Linked DNA regions of Bacillus pumilus. The protein of the gene in region 2 interacts with the protein of the main gene of each other region in a pairwise test. Links are inferred from orthologs where the notes say so. Each region holds a gene or a part of one and is shown on either strand. Other genes may lie near its edges. The genes, in order: odhB and lpdA.

What was found.
Region 1: the proteins of lpdA (region 2) and odhB interact in binary tests that used the Escherichia coli proteins (3 or more experiments, as listed by UniProt). The link is inferred for Bacillus pumilus from one-to-one orthologs.

The regions. Positions count from the first base shown.
Region 1 is NZ_CP047089.1:2,273,422-2,281,878, forward strand. What follows is about bases 2,980-5,830. They hold odhB (2-oxoglutarate dehydrogenase complex dihydrolipoyllysine-residue succinyltransferase), read right to left. Parts: upstream 5,108-5,830; coding sequence 3,851-5,107; downstream 2,980-3,850. Other genes in these bases: GPS65_RS11175 (bile acid:sodium symporter family protein), read left to right, coding at 2,980-3,816; sucA (2-oxoglutarate dehydrogenase E1 component), read right to left, coding at 5,122-5,830. Also shown: GPS65_RS11165 (terpene cyclase/mutase family protein), read left to right, coding at 27-1,901; GPS65_RS11170 (superoxide dismutase), read left to right, coding at 1,894-2,715; more of GPS65_RS11175, read left to right, coding at 2,866-2,979; more of sucA, read right to left, coding at 5,831-7,956; GPS65_RS11190 (vWA domain-containing protein), read right to left, coding at 8,182-8,457. UniProt on the Escherichia coli protein: E2 component of the 2-oxoglutarate dehydrogenase (OGDH) complex which catalyzes the second step in the conversion of 2-oxoglutarate to succinyl-CoA and CO(2).
Region 2 is NZ_CP047089.1:1,963,170-1,971,646, forward strand. Bases 3,505-6,375 are described here. They hold lpdA (dihydrolipoyl dehydrogenase), read right to left. Parts: upstream 5,711-6,375; coding sequence 4,298-5,710; downstream 3,505-4,297. Other genes in these bases: GPS65_RS09555 (hypothetical protein), read left to right, coding at 3,801-4,181; GPS65_RS09565 (dihydrolipoamide acetyltransferase family protein), read right to left, coding at 5,715-6,375. In the rest of the region: GPS65_RS09525 (inositol monophosphatase family protein), read right to left, coding at 1-112; GPS65_RS09530 (hypothetical protein), read right to left, coding at 246-434; GPS65_RS09535 (DUF1054 domain-containing protein), read left to right, coding at 723-1,358; GPS65_RS09540 (UPF0223 family protein), read right to left, coding at 1,389-1,658; GPS65_RS09545 (aminotransferase class I/II-fold pyridoxal phosphate-dependent enzyme), read left to right, coding at 1,849-3,321; GPS65_RS09550 (GapA-binding peptide SR1P), read right to left, coding at 3,365-3,484; more of GPS65_RS09565, read right to left, coding at 6,376-7,058; pdhB (pyruvate dehydrogenase complex E1 component subunit beta), read right to left, coding at 7,166-8,143; pdhA (pyruvate dehydrogenase (acetyl-transferring) E1 component subunit alpha), read right to left, coding at 8,147-8,477. UniProt on the Escherichia coli protein: Lipoamide dehydrogenase is a component of the glycine cleavage system as well as of the alpha-ketoacid dehydrogenase complexes.

The DNA.
Region 1 (8,457 bases), 310 kb from region 2 along the record:
AATAAAGGAAAGGAGCATGGCAGAATATGCAAGATTTCAAAACGAAAGTAAACGTATATATGGATGAACTGCACATGCAAATGCAGCATAGACAACGAGAAGATGGCGCTTTTGTCTTCTGCTTTGAAGGGTCCATGATGACAAATGCTTTTTTAATTATGTTATTAAAGGCTGTCGGCGATACGGATCAGGCTTTGGTTCATCAATTGGCAGAAGCAATTCGCGAAAAGCAAAATGAGGATGGTTCTTTCTCTTTGTATCATGATCAGGCGGGACATGTAACCGCGACTGTGCAAGGCTACTGCGGAATGCTTGTGTCAGGCAGGTATCAACAAGATGAGCCGCATATGGAAAAAGCAGCACGATATATACGATCAAAAGGTGGATTAAAAGACGTTCATTTTATGACAAAGTGGATGCTTGCCGTCAATGGAATGCACCCTTGGCCATACTTCTATGCCCCACTTTCATTTTTACTCATCCCTACATACTTCCCGCTTCACTTCTATCATCTTAGTGCCTATGCAAGAATTCATTTTGTCCCAATGATGATTGCACTTAACAAACGATATACTTCCCATGAGCAGTTTCCAAGCTTATCACATCTTGATGCGAACATGTCTAAAAATCCTTTTGACTGGTTTATGGCAAGAGAAGAACGTTCCACTCACCACTTTCTAGCGTACATGCGGTCGTATACAGCACTCGACAGCAGGTTCGACTTTTTCGGGTATGAGGCAGCGAAGCGATATATGTTTGACCGTCTTGAAAAAGATGGCACGCTGTACAGCTATTTAAGTGCCAGTATTTTTATGGTCTATGCTCTCATGAGTCTTGGATACTCTCCGGGACATCATCTCATTTTAAAAGCAGTCAAAGGGATGAAACAGCTAGTCACTGACTGTGGGGGGAAGAAATACGCTGAGAATTCTACATCTACTGTTTGGGATACAGCGCTTGTCAGTTATGCTTCTCAGCGAGCGGGCAGAACACAAGATGATCCAGTTATTAAAAAGTCTTTTACGTACTTACTGAACCGGCAGCAAATGAAGAAAGCAGATTGGGCAATCCATAACCGGCATGCGGCTCCGGGAGGCTTTGGTTTTTCAGATTTGAACACAAATAACCCAGATTGTGATGATACGCAAATTGTGTTAAAAGCCATTCCTCAAACTTATGCTCCTGTTCAGTGGAAACGAGGATTTGATTGGCTTCTTTCCATGCAAAACCGGGATGGTGGCTTTTCAGCTTTTGAAAAAAATCAAGATCACTTCTTGCTTCGTCATCTCCCGCTCGAATCTGCTGAGGATGCGGCCATTGATCCTTCTACTCCTGATATTACAGGTCGTGTGCTCCACCTTATCGCTTCTGAAGAGAACGACAAGTCACCACTCATGCAAAGGCAAAAAGATCATTGTGTGAAATGGCTGCTTGATCATCAAGAGAAGGACGGATCATGGTACGGCAGATGGGGCGTTTGCTATATTTATGGTACTTGGGCTGCGTTAACTGGACTAAAGGCTAGTGGCATCCCCTCATCGCATCCTGCTGTTCAAAAAGCATGTCGATTTTTAAAAACCATTCAATTAGAAGATGGCAGCTTCGGAGAATCGTGTAAAAGTTCAGAGGTTAAAAGATATGTCCCGCTTCCATTTGGAACAGTGGTTCAAACGGCTTGGGCTGCTGAGGCACTTTTACAATACGTGCAGCCAGATGACAAATCGATTTTAAAAGCCATCTCGTTTTTGATTCAACATCAGCATTCGAGTAAAGCTTTGCACTATCCAGTAGGCATTGGTCTTCCAAAGCAATTTTACATTACCTATCATAGCTATCCATTTGTTTTTCCAATGATGGCTTGTTCCACATTTTTAGAAGAAATGAGGCGTAAAAATGAATAAGGAAGAATATCGTATGCAGCTTAAAGATTGGCTTAGCTCCATTCAAGATGCAATTCAAGATGACAACATCCGTCAAAAAGCAGAACATTTATCGTTCATCATGAATGATGAGCATTCCAGTGAAGAAGAGTGGTACACATTGGCTGAAAGTATTGCAGAGGATATAATTCCACAAGATGCAATGCGAGATGTAGCAGTTGGCGGTCATCAATTACCCCCTCTCCCTTACCGGTATGATGCACTAGAACCGTTTATTTCAAAAGAAATTATGTATTTGCATCACCAGAAGCATCACCAATCATATGTTGATGGTCTGAACCAAGCTGAGCTTGCCTTAAAAAGAGCGAGAAGAACCAATGATTTTAAGATGATCAAGCATTGGGAACGGGAGCTTGCCTTCAATGGTGCGGGACACTATTTACATTGCATTTTTTGGTTTTCCATGAGTCCTTCAGGGAAGCGAAAGCCCACTGGGCAAATGCTTCGCCAGATTGAACAATCGTTTGAAAGCTATGATGCATTCAAAGCCCAATTTTCTGCTGCAGCTAAACAAGTAGAAGGTGTCGGCTGGGCGATTCTCGTTTGGGCGCCCAGATCTCAGCGATTAGAGATTTTACAAGCAGAACGCCACCAATTTTTATCACAATGGGATGTGATCCCTCTTCTCGCTCTTGACGTATGGGAACACGCCTACTATCTGCAATATCTGAATGAAAAAGCGGCCTATGTAGATCGTTGGTGGAATGTCGTTGACTGGCATGAGCCAGAAGCACGGCTTAAGCAAGCTCAGCAAGTGAAATGGACCCCTTTTTAACAACGCTACTCCATGTAGGCATCCGCTTATATGGAGTATTTATGGTTTACATAATATAATTATAAACAACTTGATAAAGAATGGGTTGTTTTTTCAGAAAATTCATTTAAAATAAAAAAGATATGTATAGAAAGAGAGATGAAGCAATATATGAAGATTCTTTTAAGTATTAGTCAGTTTGCAGGTAGAACGTTTGCGATTTGGGTCATTGTCTTTGCATTTCTTGGATTCGCCTTTCCTGCGGAATTCTCTAAAATTGGATCTTATATTCCTTTTTTACTCGGTATTATTATGTTTGGGATGGGGCTTACTTTATCTGCTGAAGATTTTAAAGAACTGTTTCGAAAACCTCTTTATGTTCTGATCGGGGTACTGACGCAGTACACACTCATGCCGCTTCTCGCCTTTTTGTTAGCTTACGGACTAAGACTCCCGTCCGAAATCGCAGTAGGAGTTGTTCTCGTAGGCTGTTGCCCAGGCGGTACAGCATCGAACGTTATGACTTTTTTGGCGAAAGGAAATACAGCTTTATCTGTAGCTGTCACTACCATATCAACATTACTTGCGCCGTTTTTAACCCCTGTTTTCATTTTAATTTTTGCAAAATCTTGGTTACCTGTATCGCCAGAAGCACTATTTTTATCAATTGTACAAGTTGTGCTCATTCCTATTGTCTTAGGGGTCATCGTTAAATTATTTTTCAAAAAACAAGTAACCTATGCGGTTCAAGCACTACCGCTTGTGTCTGTCGCCGGAATTGTTATGATCATTGCAGCGGTTGTCAGTGCAAATAAAGAGCAGATTCTTCAATCTGGTCTGCTAATATTGGCCGTTGTGATCTTACATAATGGACTTGGTCTTTTATTTGGTTATCTTATTGCAAAGTGGTGCAAAATGGATATCCCTTCTCGAAGAGCCATCTCGATTGAAGTAGGCATGCAAAACTCTGGACTTGGTGCAGCTCTAGCAACAGCACACTTCTCTCCACTTGCAGCCGTACCAAGTGCCATTTTTAGTGTGTGGCATAATTTATCCGGTTCCTGGCTTGCGACATATTGGTCAAAAAGAGGAAATGCTGAAAGTGAAAAGAAAAAAAGCTAGCCCTTTAATAGGTGCTAGCTTTTCAAATTGAAGATTATCCTTCAAGCAATAGCTGCTCTGGATCTTCAAGCAAGTTTTTAATCGTGACAAGGAATCCAACTGCTTCTTTTCCATCGACAATCCGGTGGTCGTAAGAAAGAGCTAAATACATCATCGGACGGTTCTCAAAACGTTCTTCATCAATTGCCACAGGTCGAAGCTGAATTTTGTGCATCCCTAAAATTCCAACTTGAGGGCTGTTTAAAATTGGTGTTGAAAGCAGTGAACCGAATGTTCCGCCGTTTGTGATCGTGAATGATCCACCTTGTAGCTCATTTAGAGACAATTTGTTATCTCGTGCTTTTTTCGCAAGATGACCAATTTCCTTTTCAATCCCTGCAAACGACAATCTGTCTGCATCACGGACAACCGGTACGACAAGTCCTTCGTTAGCAGCAACAGCGATGCCGATGTCATAGAATTTCTTCAAGACAAGCTCATCACCTTGAATTTCTGCGTTAAGCAGCGGATATTTCTTCAGTGCTGCTACAACTGCTTTTGTGAAGAAGGACATGAAACCAAGCTTTACATCATTTTGTTCAAGGAAGGCATCTTTACGGCGCTTTCTTAAGTCCATCACAGCTGTCATATCTACTTCATTAAATGTCGTCAGCATTGCAGCCGTTTGCTGAACCTCAACTAAACGTTTGGCAATCGTTTGTCTGCGGCGCGACATTCTCTCACGTTCAACTGGCTTTCCTGGTTGTTCATTTTGCACCGCAGCATTTGCTTTTGGCGCGGCTTTTGGTGCACTTGCAGGTGCTTCATTCTTTTGATAAGAAGCAACATCCTGCTTTCGTACCCTGCCCAGCGGATCTACGGTTGGAATTTCAGATAAGTCTAGCCCCTTCTCTCTCGCTAGTTTTCTAGCTGCAGGAGAAGCGATGGTTCTGCCATTACCAGATTTCGGCTCTTCTTTCACTGCTTCTTCTTTTTGAGCAGCAGCCGGTTCATCTTTCGGAGCTGGTGCAGACTCTTGCTCAGGTGCTGGAGCTGCGGTCTCGCTTCCGCCAGCTTCACCCGCTGCAATTGTTCCGATGACTTCTCCAACTTGTACAGTGTCACCAGAATCTTTCAGCACTTCTTTGAGTACACCAGATTCTTCGGCTGTCAGTTCGACATTGACTTTATCTGTTTCAAGCTCTAACAGGTATTCTCCCTGTTCCACATAATCGCCCGGCTGCTTGAGCCATTGAGCTATCGTTCCTTCCGAGATCGATTCCGCTAATTCAGGTACTTTAATTTCCGCCATTTTTCATTTCCCCCTTAGTTTTTGCGAGTCAAGCTATCAGATACAATTCGTTCTTGTTCTTTTTTATGCACAGTTGGATCGCCCTCAGCCGTACTTGAACGTCTTCTTCGGCCGATGTAACGTACTTTTACTTTTTCAGGCGCAATTTCACGTAAATATGGCTCAATGTATCCCCAAGCCCCCATATTTTGTGGCTCTTCTTGCGTCCATACGATTTCTTCTAAGTTTGTTAGTTTTGATAAAATCGCTTTAATATCTTTGGCTGGGAATGGATATAGTTGTTCCACTCTCGCAATGTGAAGCCAATCTTTCGGCTCTTCCATTTGAGTAAAACGATCACTAATATCAATGGATACCTTCCCGCTAGATAGCACAAGGCGCGATACTTTTTCATGATCATGCACAAGGCCTGGTTGTTCAAGAACTGGTTGGAACTGTCCATCCGTTAATTCCTGGACTTCAGACAATGAGTTCGGGTTACGAAGCAGACTCTTCGGTGTCATGATGACAAGCGGACGAATCTCTTCGCGAAGCAGCATCTTCGCCTGTCTTCTTAGAATGTGGAAGTATTGCGCTGCACTTGTGAGGTTCGCCACTGTCCAGTTATTCTCAGCAGCTGATTGCAGGAATCGCTCTGTTCTTCCACTTGAATGCTCAGGACCTTGTCCTTCATATCCATGAGGCAAGAGCATCACTAGACCTGATTTTTGTCCCCATTTTGCACGTCCAGCCGAAATAAATTGATCGAAATACACTTGAGCCGCATTTGCGAAGTCTCCAAATTGAGCCTCCCAAATGACTAACGTTTCAGGAGAATAGACATTATAACCATATTCAAACCCGATGACTGAGCCCTCTGACAGTGGACTATTATGAACAGTAAATGATGCGTTTGCATCACTTAGCTCATGAAGAGCAATAAATTCATTTCCAGTTTGACTGTCGTGAAGAACAAGGTTTCTTTGAGCAAAAGTACCGCGCTCTGAATCCTGTCCGGTCATTCGAATTGGCGTACCGTCTTTTAATATAGATGCAAATGCAAGTGCTTCTCCAAGTGACCATTCTACTTTACGGTCATCTGTAAACACTTTTGCCCGTTTTTCAAGGATCCGTTTAAGCTTACCAAATACTTGGAAATCGTCCGGCCAGCTGATCAATTCTTCATTCAGCTTACGTAATACATCAAATTCTACCGATGTATCCACTGCTGGGAAGCCATTTGATACTGGTTCTGGCAGTTCAATTTCTTGAATCGTATGCTCTTTCTTTGAAGGCACCTTTTGATAGGCTTCTTCTATTCTCGTCGCTACAGCCTGCTCGATTTCTTCACGCTGTTCTTTCGTTAGAAGACCTTCTGAGACAAGTTTATCTGCAAAGATATTCTTGACCGTTTTGTGCTTTCTGACGGCATCGTATAGCATCGGCTGAGTCGTAGAAGGCTCATCCATTTCGTTATGACCATATCTGCGGTAACCGATCAAGTCAATTAAGAAATCCTTCTTAAAGCGTTTGCGGTATTCCACAGCTAATTGAACAGCTGCTAAACATGCTTCTGGATCATCTGCATTGACGTGAACAATTGGAATCTCAAACCCTTTTGCAAGGTCACTTGCATATTTCGTTGAGCGAGATTCATTGCTTTCCGTCGTAAATCCGATCATATTGTTTGCAATGATATGGATCGTTCCACCCACTTGATAGCCTACAAGTTGACTTAAATTTAATGTTTCTGCCACAATTCCTTCTCCAGGAAATGCTGCATCACCATGAATTAAGATGGCTAATGCCTTTTCAACGTCTTGAGCTGGATATCCCTTTTGAGTACGCAATTCCTGAGCGGCACGTGTGCTACCTTCAATGATTGGATCAATGAATTCTAGGTGACTTGGGTTATTAGCAAGCGTGACTCTCGCACTCTTTGTATCTTCGTCTTTAATTTGACGATCCGCTCCTAGATGGTACTTTACATCACCAGTCCATCCGTAGCTGATGCCAATAGAGCCTTCTGATGGAACGAGCTCTTTATTCGGCGCATGCTGGAATTCCGAGAAAATAATCTCATATGGCTTTCCTAACACATGTGCTAATACATTTAAACGGCCTCTGTGTGCCATTCCAATGTTAATATTTGAAGTCCCTTGTGTAACAGACTCTGAAATAATTTCATCAAGTACTGGGACAAGTGCGTCTAAACCTTCTATCGAGAAGCGCTTTTGCCCAACAAATGTTTTATGAAGAAACTGTTCGAACTGCTCAACTTCTGTTAATCTCTTGAATACAGAAACTAGTTTATCGGCTGGTTTTTTCTTAAATAATTCACCAGACTCGATTGATTTTGAGAGCCAGTTCCGCTCTTCGAAATCATGTACGTGATCAAACTCAAATGAAATCGTACGCTTATACGTATTTCTCAAATGGTTAATGGCTTCTATGCCGTTTGAAATGTGTTTTGGTGCGTCAGGACTAATAATAGATATTGGAATATTCTTGACGTCTTCTTCTGTTAAGCCGTACTCCTTTAAAGGAAACAGCTCTTGTAATTCCTTTTCTTTGCGAAGAGGATTGACGGAAGCATTTAAATGGCCATACGTTCTGATGTCTTCTGCCAGTTTAACGACTGATGCTATCTTTTGGATTTGTTCAGAAGTAACTACGCTATTTTCTTTTTTCCCAATTTCCTCCTTCATTTCACTCGGTGGTGCACCAAGTTCATCAAATATGCCTCTTAGATCTTCATCAACACTAGTAGGATCCTGGACATACTGATCGTAGAGCTCGAGCACATAGCCGAGGTTCGGACCATGAAATTCTTCCCAACTCAACGGTTGTTTCACATCATTTTGAAACATTTTGAACACTACCCCCAACTTTGATCATCAAGTGATTGAACACTATCTCGATATAACTTCCAGAACACAATGACCAAATTTATGTAATAAAACGCTTCCAATAATATTCTACCACTGTTTCGGATTACTTTCTACATTCTTTGTTCAATTAAAGATAAAAAATTCACAGAAAAACAAAAAATTTAAATCATTCCGAAAAATATTTTGAGGGAAAGGGGCAAAACCTTATGCCCCAATGCTTTTATGCAGTAATTTCTTCAGTAACGGATATAAAACATCTGGCAATGTATCGACATCTGGTACAAAAATGCTGAACTTGCCATACATATCTTGAATCGTTTTCATCTGCGCTTCTTCGATCGGTGAATTGGATAAAAACACATTGATGACCTCAATGCCTTTTTTCCTCGCCTCAAGAACTGCTTCATGTGTATCGACGATCCCATTTTGTTCGTAGCTGAATGCAGCCGGTTCTCCATCAGAAAATACAATGAGAAACTT
Region 2 (8,477 bases):
GATTTGATTTTGTTTCAATTGATAGACCATCCTGCATGGACGCTTTAATACGGCTTCCTGCTTCTTTTACCCAAAGCTTTGCAAGACGGTCAATTTCCACCCAGTTTGTCATCAGACTGTAAACCTCTTTTCTATGTAATACCTATTTGTAATAGCATACTGATATTATGTACGTAAAAGCAAGAAAAAAGCAGCTTCATACAAAAACGAACCGATGAATTGGTTCGTTTTTACCTCACCTTGTTCTACCCTTTAAGCTGCTCCCATTCTTTTCTTAGGCGCTCAAGCTTTCGTTTGCTGCGTTCGATTTGGATGTCATCTTTTTGCTCGATGGCTTCATGAAGCGTAGAAAGCTCATAGTCCACCTCTAATCTCCACACAGCGATGCGATTCTTCTTCTCCTGTCTATACCCCTGCTTCACGATTTGCTTCATTTGGTCAACGCCCCTTCCAGAGAATGATTCATTCCTTGTCAGTTTTCATTGATAAAAAATTCAATCGATAAGAGAATTGGTTCTTGCTTATATCGTATGAAGCGATCGCATAACCGCAACGACATTCTGAAAATTGTGTCTTTACCTATTTGTTATGTACCACAAAATCGTTGTTTTTAAACGCTGCCCTACTTCCTCTACAATCTTTGATCTGACGGTGCATCTTTTTTTGAGCTTAACCCAAGCTATGATAAAATATGATCAGCGAAAGAATACAGGAGGCATACGATGAGTGAAATGCGTTTTAGAGATGAAGATTTTGAGACATTTACAGTTGACGGTTTAGATGAACGAATGACGGTATTAAAAGAAAGAGTCCGTCCAAAGCTTGAAGCACTTGGAGAACACTTTGCACCACTTCTTTCTTCTATTACAGGTGACGAAATGTTTGTACACGTCGCAAAGCATGCTAGAAGATCAGTCAATCCGCCTAATGATACGTGGGTTGCTTTTGCAAACAGCAAGCGTGGGTATAAAAAACTCCCTCATTTTCAAATTGGGCTTTGGAAAACACATGTCTTTGTTTGGTTTGCTCTTATTTATGAATCTCCTGTAAAAGGCGAATATGGTCAGCTCTTCGAAAAAGAACTAGATACCATTCAGAAGAAAATACCACAAGATTTTGTTTGGTCTAAAGATCATATGAAACCAGATGTCATGCGTCACAGCGAACTCGATGCAGAACAGTTGAAAACACTGTTTGAACGTGTCCAAACGGTAAAGAAAGCCGAGCTTCTTTGCGGCATTCAGCTACCTAGAGAAGAAGTCGTTCAAATGAATAATGAAGAATTCTTATCAAAAATTGAAGATGCCTTCCGAACGGTGACATATCTATACCGCTTTACACAAAAACAATCTGTATAAAAAAACGAGCCCATACAGGCTCGTTTTTTCTTACATACGAATAATGGTAGACTCTTCTGCTTCTCTTGCCGTTTTCACTGTACGATAAGGAGAATACCCGCTTTCTTTTTCAAACGCTGCACAATGCGTCTTTTCTTCTGCTTTTGATGGCACAATCTCTTTAAAACGTTTATAAGTATCTAATAACTCCTGCTTCGGTATTCCTTTTTCATAGGCTTTTTCAACAGCTTGAAAAAACGAAATAACCGCAATCTTTTCCTCTGTCGTCCAGTCGACGTCCATTGGATATTGATATTCCATTTACTTGTCCCTCACTTTAACACTCATTTCTTATTTGAGCTTTTATTATAGCATCTGTTCGATCAGAAACCGATTGATTTTATGCTTTACATTCCGATCAGTTCATAATATAATTCTTTTGTTTTATGCAATGAAATCTGTCGTTATTGGCACAATAATAGCAGGTATTTCGATGAAGGTGGGAAAGCAATTGTCACAACATGATACACCCTTATACACTGGACTAAAAAAACATGCAGCAACCAATCCAGTTCAATTTCACATTCCAGGCCATAAAAAAGGAGCCGGAATGGACCCTGAATTTAGAGCATTCATTGGCGACAATGCATTAAGCATTGATCTCATTAATATAGAACCTCTTGATGATTTACACTCACCTCGAGGAATGATAAAAGAAGCACAAGATTTAGCTGCTGAAGCATTCGGTGCTGACCATACGTTTTTCTGTATTCAAGGAACAAGCGGCGCCATCATGACAATGGTGATGACCGTATGCGGACCTGGGGATAAAATTATCGTTCCGCGTAACGTCCATAAATCAATTATGTCCGCGATTGTATTTTCTGGCGCAGTTCCTGTTTTTATTCACCCAGAAATAGACAAAGAGCTTGGCATCTCTCACGGCATTACACCAGAATCAGCGAAAAAAGCACTCACAGAGCATCCAGATGCCAAAGGTCTACTTGTGATTAATCCGACGTATTTCGGCGTTTCAGCAGACTTAAAATCGATTGTAGACATTGCCCATTCATTTCATGTGCCTGTCCTTGTCGATGAGGCACACGGCGTGCATATTCATTTTCACGATAAGCTCCCACTATCAGCCATGCAAGCAGGTGCAGACATGGCAGCAACAAGTGTCCATAAACTTGGCGGTTCCCTTACTCAGAGCTCTATTTTAAATATGAAGGAAGGGCTTATCTCAAAAGATCGTGTGCAATCGATTTTGAGCATGTTGACGACAACGTCTACATCTTATTTGCTCTTGGCGTCACTTGATGTCGCTCGAAAGCGATTAGCCACTGAAGGAAAGGCACTTGCAGATGAAGCCATCCGTTTAGCGGAATCAGCGAGGAACCGTTTGAATCAAATTGATGGCATTACGTGTATTGGCAAGGAAATACTCGGTTCAGCTTCTACGTATGATTATGACCCAACAAAATTAATTATTTCAATTAAAGACCTTGGGCTCAATGGTCACGATGTCGAAAAATGGCTGAGAGAAAGCTACCGGATTGAAGTAGAGCTTTCTGACCTTTACAACATATTATGTATTGTGACCCCTGGTGATTCTGATGAAACAATCGATGCGCTGATCACGGCCATGAAAGACATTGCCGCAACCTCTACAAGTGAGAGCGGCACACAAGAGGTAACTGAAGTCTTGCTACCTGAGATTCCATCACTTGCCATGACGCCGCGTGATGCCTTTTACGCCACAACAGAAGTAGTTCCGTTTAAAGAAGCAGCGGGCCGCATCATCGCAGAGTTTGTCATGGTGTACCCGCCAGGCATACCTATTTTTATACCAGGAGAAATTATCACAGAAGAAAATATCTCCTATATCTTTAAAAACATTGAAATTGGTCTCCCTGTGCAAGGACCAGAAGATTCAACGCTGGAAATGATTCGTGTCATTAAAGAACAAAAACCAATTTTATAAAAAAGAAACATGCAGCCCCAAATGGAGCTGCATGCTTTTTTATTTATTCAGAGGCTTCATCACAGCAATGACAGTGACCACACGTTCCGTATAGTGTTGTCACTTTTTCATTTTCAAATTGATCAATGGTCTCATTGCAATCTTGACAAATAATTGTACCCACGTACATTCCCCTTTTCTTCATTCAATATTTGAAAGCGTTTAATCTATTTCACACTTCTATAATATGATGTCACATTTAAGTTGTCAACGGTTAATTGTATGACACATTTAATTATTTTTTATGAATATGTGCTATTTTCTCATCATATTGTGGGAACGTTTCAATTGTATTTTGCTTCATATCAATTCTGTAACAATTGGGTAACAATCGAAAATTGTCAAAAAGGACATGATACACTAGAGTGACTAACAGGTAACCAGCTCCTAAAAATGTTGGGACAACCCCAAAGGATTTTGAGGTGAATAGATTGAATTTTATGAGGACACTTCTCATTATATTCCCCATGCTCTTTGTACTTAGTTCATGCTCATTAGCGTATATCATACCGAATCAGACAGACCAAGTCAGTCATATTCAAAAACCAAGAATTCTCTTTTTTACAGATGCAGAAAATCTTGATAAAGAAAGTCCTTATTATGATGCAGTCCTCGATTTAAAGAATGAATACCCGAAAGAAATGTCAAAAATGATTGTGAAAGAAGATCTTAAAGGCTGGAAAAATGAAGTAGACGAATTGCCGGCTATTTTACTTGTAAATAATGAAAAAGTCATTGTGAAGGTTGAAGGAAATGTCAGTAGTAAAGAGGATATTTTATCGCCATTATGCCACGCTTTAGACCGCGTGAATACAAATTAATGACCTCTCCTTGCACTTATATATCCATATGAAAAGCCCCTCATGAAATGAGGGGTTTTTCTCATGCAGCGCTCAAAAAACCCCTCTCCATCAAGGAGAGGGGTTTAATAAGTTCATTATTTTACGATATGGATTGGGCTTCCGATTGCTACTTCAGCCGTTTCCATTGTAATTTCACCTAAAGTTGGGTGTGCGTGAATTGTCATTGCGATATCTTCAGCAGTCACTCCAGCTTCGATTGCAAGGCTAAGCTCTGAAATCATATCAGAAGCGCCAACACCTGCGATTTGTGCACCGATCACAAGACCATCCTCTTTACGAGTGATCATCTTCATGAAGCCATCAGTTGCATCAAGAGAAAGTGCACGTCCGTTTGCTGCGAATGGGAATTTCGCTGCAACGATGTCGATTCCTTCTTCTTTTGCTTCTGCTTCAGTGTATCCAACAGTTGCAAGTTCTGGCTCAGAGAATACAACAGCAGGAATACCAAGGTAATCAATTTCAGCTGGCTCTCCAGCGATTGCTTCAGCTGCAATTTTACCTTCGTAAGAAGCTTTGTGTGCAAGTGGTGGTCCATCAACGATGTCACCAATTGCATAGATGTTAGATACGCTTGTACGGCATTGTTTGTCTGTTTTGACAACTCCGCGGTCAGTTAATTCAACACCAACTTGCTCAAGACCAAGCTCATCTGTGTTTGGACGACGACCAACAGTCACAAGTACGTAATCAGCATCAACTGTTTTTTCTTCACCTTTTACTTCGAAAGTAACAGTGACACCATCAGATTTTTCTTCAACGCCTTTTGCAAGAGCGTTTGTATGGATTTCAACGTTTCCTTTTTTCTTCAGGTTACGTTTAACCAATGAGCTCATTTGCTTTTCGAAACCTGGAAGGATTTCGTCTCCACCTTCAAGAATGACAACTTCTGTTCCAAAGTTTGCATAAGCAGTACCAAGCTCAGTACCGATATATCCACCACCGATTACAACTAACTTCTTAGGTACTTCTTTAAGCGCCAAAGCACCAGTTGAGTTGATCACGCGGTCTGTGTATTTAAAAGTAGGCAATTCAATTGGCCGAGATCCAGTTGCAAGAATTGCATTTTTGAAAGTGTACGTCTGTGCTGAATTTTCATCCATTACACGTACAGAGTTGCTGTCTACGAAATAAGCTTCACCTTTAACGATGTCTACTTTATTTCCTTTAAGAAGACCTTGAACTCCACCTGTTAATTTGTTTACAACAGAAGCTTTCCACTCTTGAACTTTTGTGAAATCAACTGTTACGTTTTCAGCTTTGATACCCATGTCTTCAGAATGCTTAGCATTTTCGAAACGATGGCCAGCATTGATTAATGCTTTTGAAGGAATACAACCAACGTTTAGACATACACCGCCAAGTGTTCCTTTTTCAACGATTGTTACTTTTTGTCCAAGCTGTGCAGCACGAATAGCAGCTACATATCCACCAGGACCTGCACCGATGACAAGAGTATCTGTTTCGATTGGGAAATCTCCTACTACCATGACATTACGCCTCCATTAAAATTAATTGTGGATCATTCAATAAACGCTTGATGTGGTTAAGGGCATTTTGCGCAGTAGCTCCGTCGATCATACGGTGGTCAAAGCTTAGGGAAAGAGCTAAGACTGGAGCTGCAACGATTTCGCCATCACGAACAACCGCTTTTTCAGCGATACGGCCAATACCAAGGATCGCTACTTCTGGGTGGTTGATAACTGGAGTAAACCATTGTCCACCAGCAGAACCGATGTTTGTGATTGTGCAAGATGCACCTTTCATTTCAGCTGGAGCCAATTTACCATCACGTGCTTTTGTTGCAAGCTCGTTGATTTCGTTAGATACTTCGAAAATTGCTTTGCGATCTGCATTTTTCACAACTGGAACAAGCAAGCCTTTTTCAGTATCAGCTGCAATTCCGATGTTGTAGTAATGTTTTTGAACAACTTCATCTGTTTTATCATCGATAGAAGTGTTAAGTACTGGGTACTTTTTCAAAGCAGAAGTAAGAGCTTTTACAACGTAAGGCAAGTAAGTTAACTTGATTCCTTGATCAGCTGCAACTTGTTTGAATTGTTTACGATGAGCAACAAGGTTCGTTACATCCACTTCATCCATTAATGTTACGTGAGGAGCTGTATGCTTAGAGTTCACCATTGCTTTCGCGATCGCTTTGCGGATTCCGCTCATTTTCTCGCGAGTTTCTGGGAATTCTCCTTCAAGAACTGGAGCTGCTGCTGCCGCTTTAGGAGCTGCTTCTTCTTTTGCACTTTCAGCTGCTTGAGGCGCTGCTTCTTGAGTTGCAGAACCACCATTAACGAAGCTGTCGATATCTTCTTTTAACACACGTCCGTTTTTACCAGAACCTGCAACTTTGTAAATTTCAATGCCTTTTTCGCGGGCATATTTACGTACAGATGGCATAGCGATAACGCGTTTGTTTGGATCAGCATCTACTTGCTCTTGTGCGCCTGCACCAGTTGCTGCTGCCGCTTCTTCTTGTGCTACTTCTTTCTTCTCTGGCTCGTTACCAGCTTCAGCAGTACCTTGTACCTGAGCTTCAGTTTTTGCTTCGCCTTCTTCTTCGCTGCCTTTAAATTGAAGATTTTCGTAACCAGGTGCATCAAACGTAATGATTGTTTGTCCTACAGTTGCAACTGTTCCCTCTTCAACTTTTAATTCTAATACTTTTCCTTTAACAGGTGAAGGAATTTCTACAACTGCTTTATCGTTTTGTACCTCTGCTAAAACGTCATCTTCATTAATTTCGTCGTTTGGTTTTACAAACCACTTAACGATCTCACCTTCGTGGATACCTTCTCCGATGTCCGGAAGTTTAAATTCAAATGCCACTGTTTTTCGCCTCCTAGATTTTGTTGAATCCTTGTTGTGTATGTTTACACGGTCATGTAATTGATAAAGGGGAAGAGAAATAAATTCTTTTCCCCTCAGTCATTTAATTAAAATTCAAGAACTTTCTTAGCTGTTTCAAGCACGTCTTTATGGTTTGGAAGCCATACGCTCTCAGCTTGAGAGAAAGCAAATACAGTATCAGGTGCAGCTACACGAAGTACTGGTGCTTCTAGGCTAAGGATTGCTCTGTCATTGATTTCAGCTACTACGTTTGCAGCAATACCAGCTTGTTTTTGTGCTTCTTGAACAACGATCGCACGACCTGTTTTTTCAACAGAAGCGATAATTGTTTCAATATCAAGCGGGCTTACTGTACGAAGGTCGATTACTTCAGCAGAAACGCCTTCTTTTTCAAGTTCTTCAGCAGCTTTAAGTGATTCGTGAACCATTGCACCGTAAGTGATGATTGAAAGGTCAGAACCTTCACGTTTCACGTCAGCTTTACCGATTTCAATTGTGTACTCTTCTTCAGGAACTTCCTGACGGAAAGAGCGATACAGTTTCATATGCTCAAGGAATACAACCGGATCATTATCACGGATTGCAGAAATTAATAGTCCTTTTGCATCGTAAGGTGTTGAAGGAATGACCACCTTGATACCAGGCTGTTGAGCGATAAGACCTTCTAAGCTGTCAGCGTGAAGCTCAGGTGTGTGAACTCCCCCACCGAATGGAGAACGGATTGTCACTGGAGAATGCCAGCGTCCGCCAGAACGGTAACGCATACGAGCCATTTGTCCAGAAACAGAATCTAATACTTCGTAAACGAATCCGAAGAATTGAATTTCCATTACTGGGCGGAATTCTTGTAGTCCAAGGCCAATTGCAAGACCGCCAATACCAGATTCAGCAAGTGGTGTATCGAATACACGATCCTCACCAAACTCTTTTTGCAATCCTTCAGTCGCACGGAATACGCCGCCGTTTTTACCAACGTCTTCTCCGAAAACGAGAACGTTTTCGTCATTTTTCAGTTCTGTGCGTAACGCATCAGTGATCGCTTGAATCATTGTCATTTGCGCCATGGCTTACTTCGACTCCTTCTGTTTGTAAATTTCAAGCTGTTCAACTAAGTTGAATGGTTTCACATCGTACATGTTTTCAATCAAGTCAGTGACTTTTTGCTTAGGCTGTTCGTCAGCTTCTTTGATCGCTTGTTTGATTTGTTCTTTTGCATCTTCGATGACTTTATTCTCTTCTTCTTCAGACCATAGGCCTTTGTTTTCCAAGAATTTGCGGTAGCGTACTAATGGATCTTTTTGCTCCCACTCGTTTTCATCTTCTTTTGTACGATATCTTGTTGGATCGTCACCAGCCATTGTATGAGGGCCGTAACGGAATGTAAGAGTTTCAATTAAT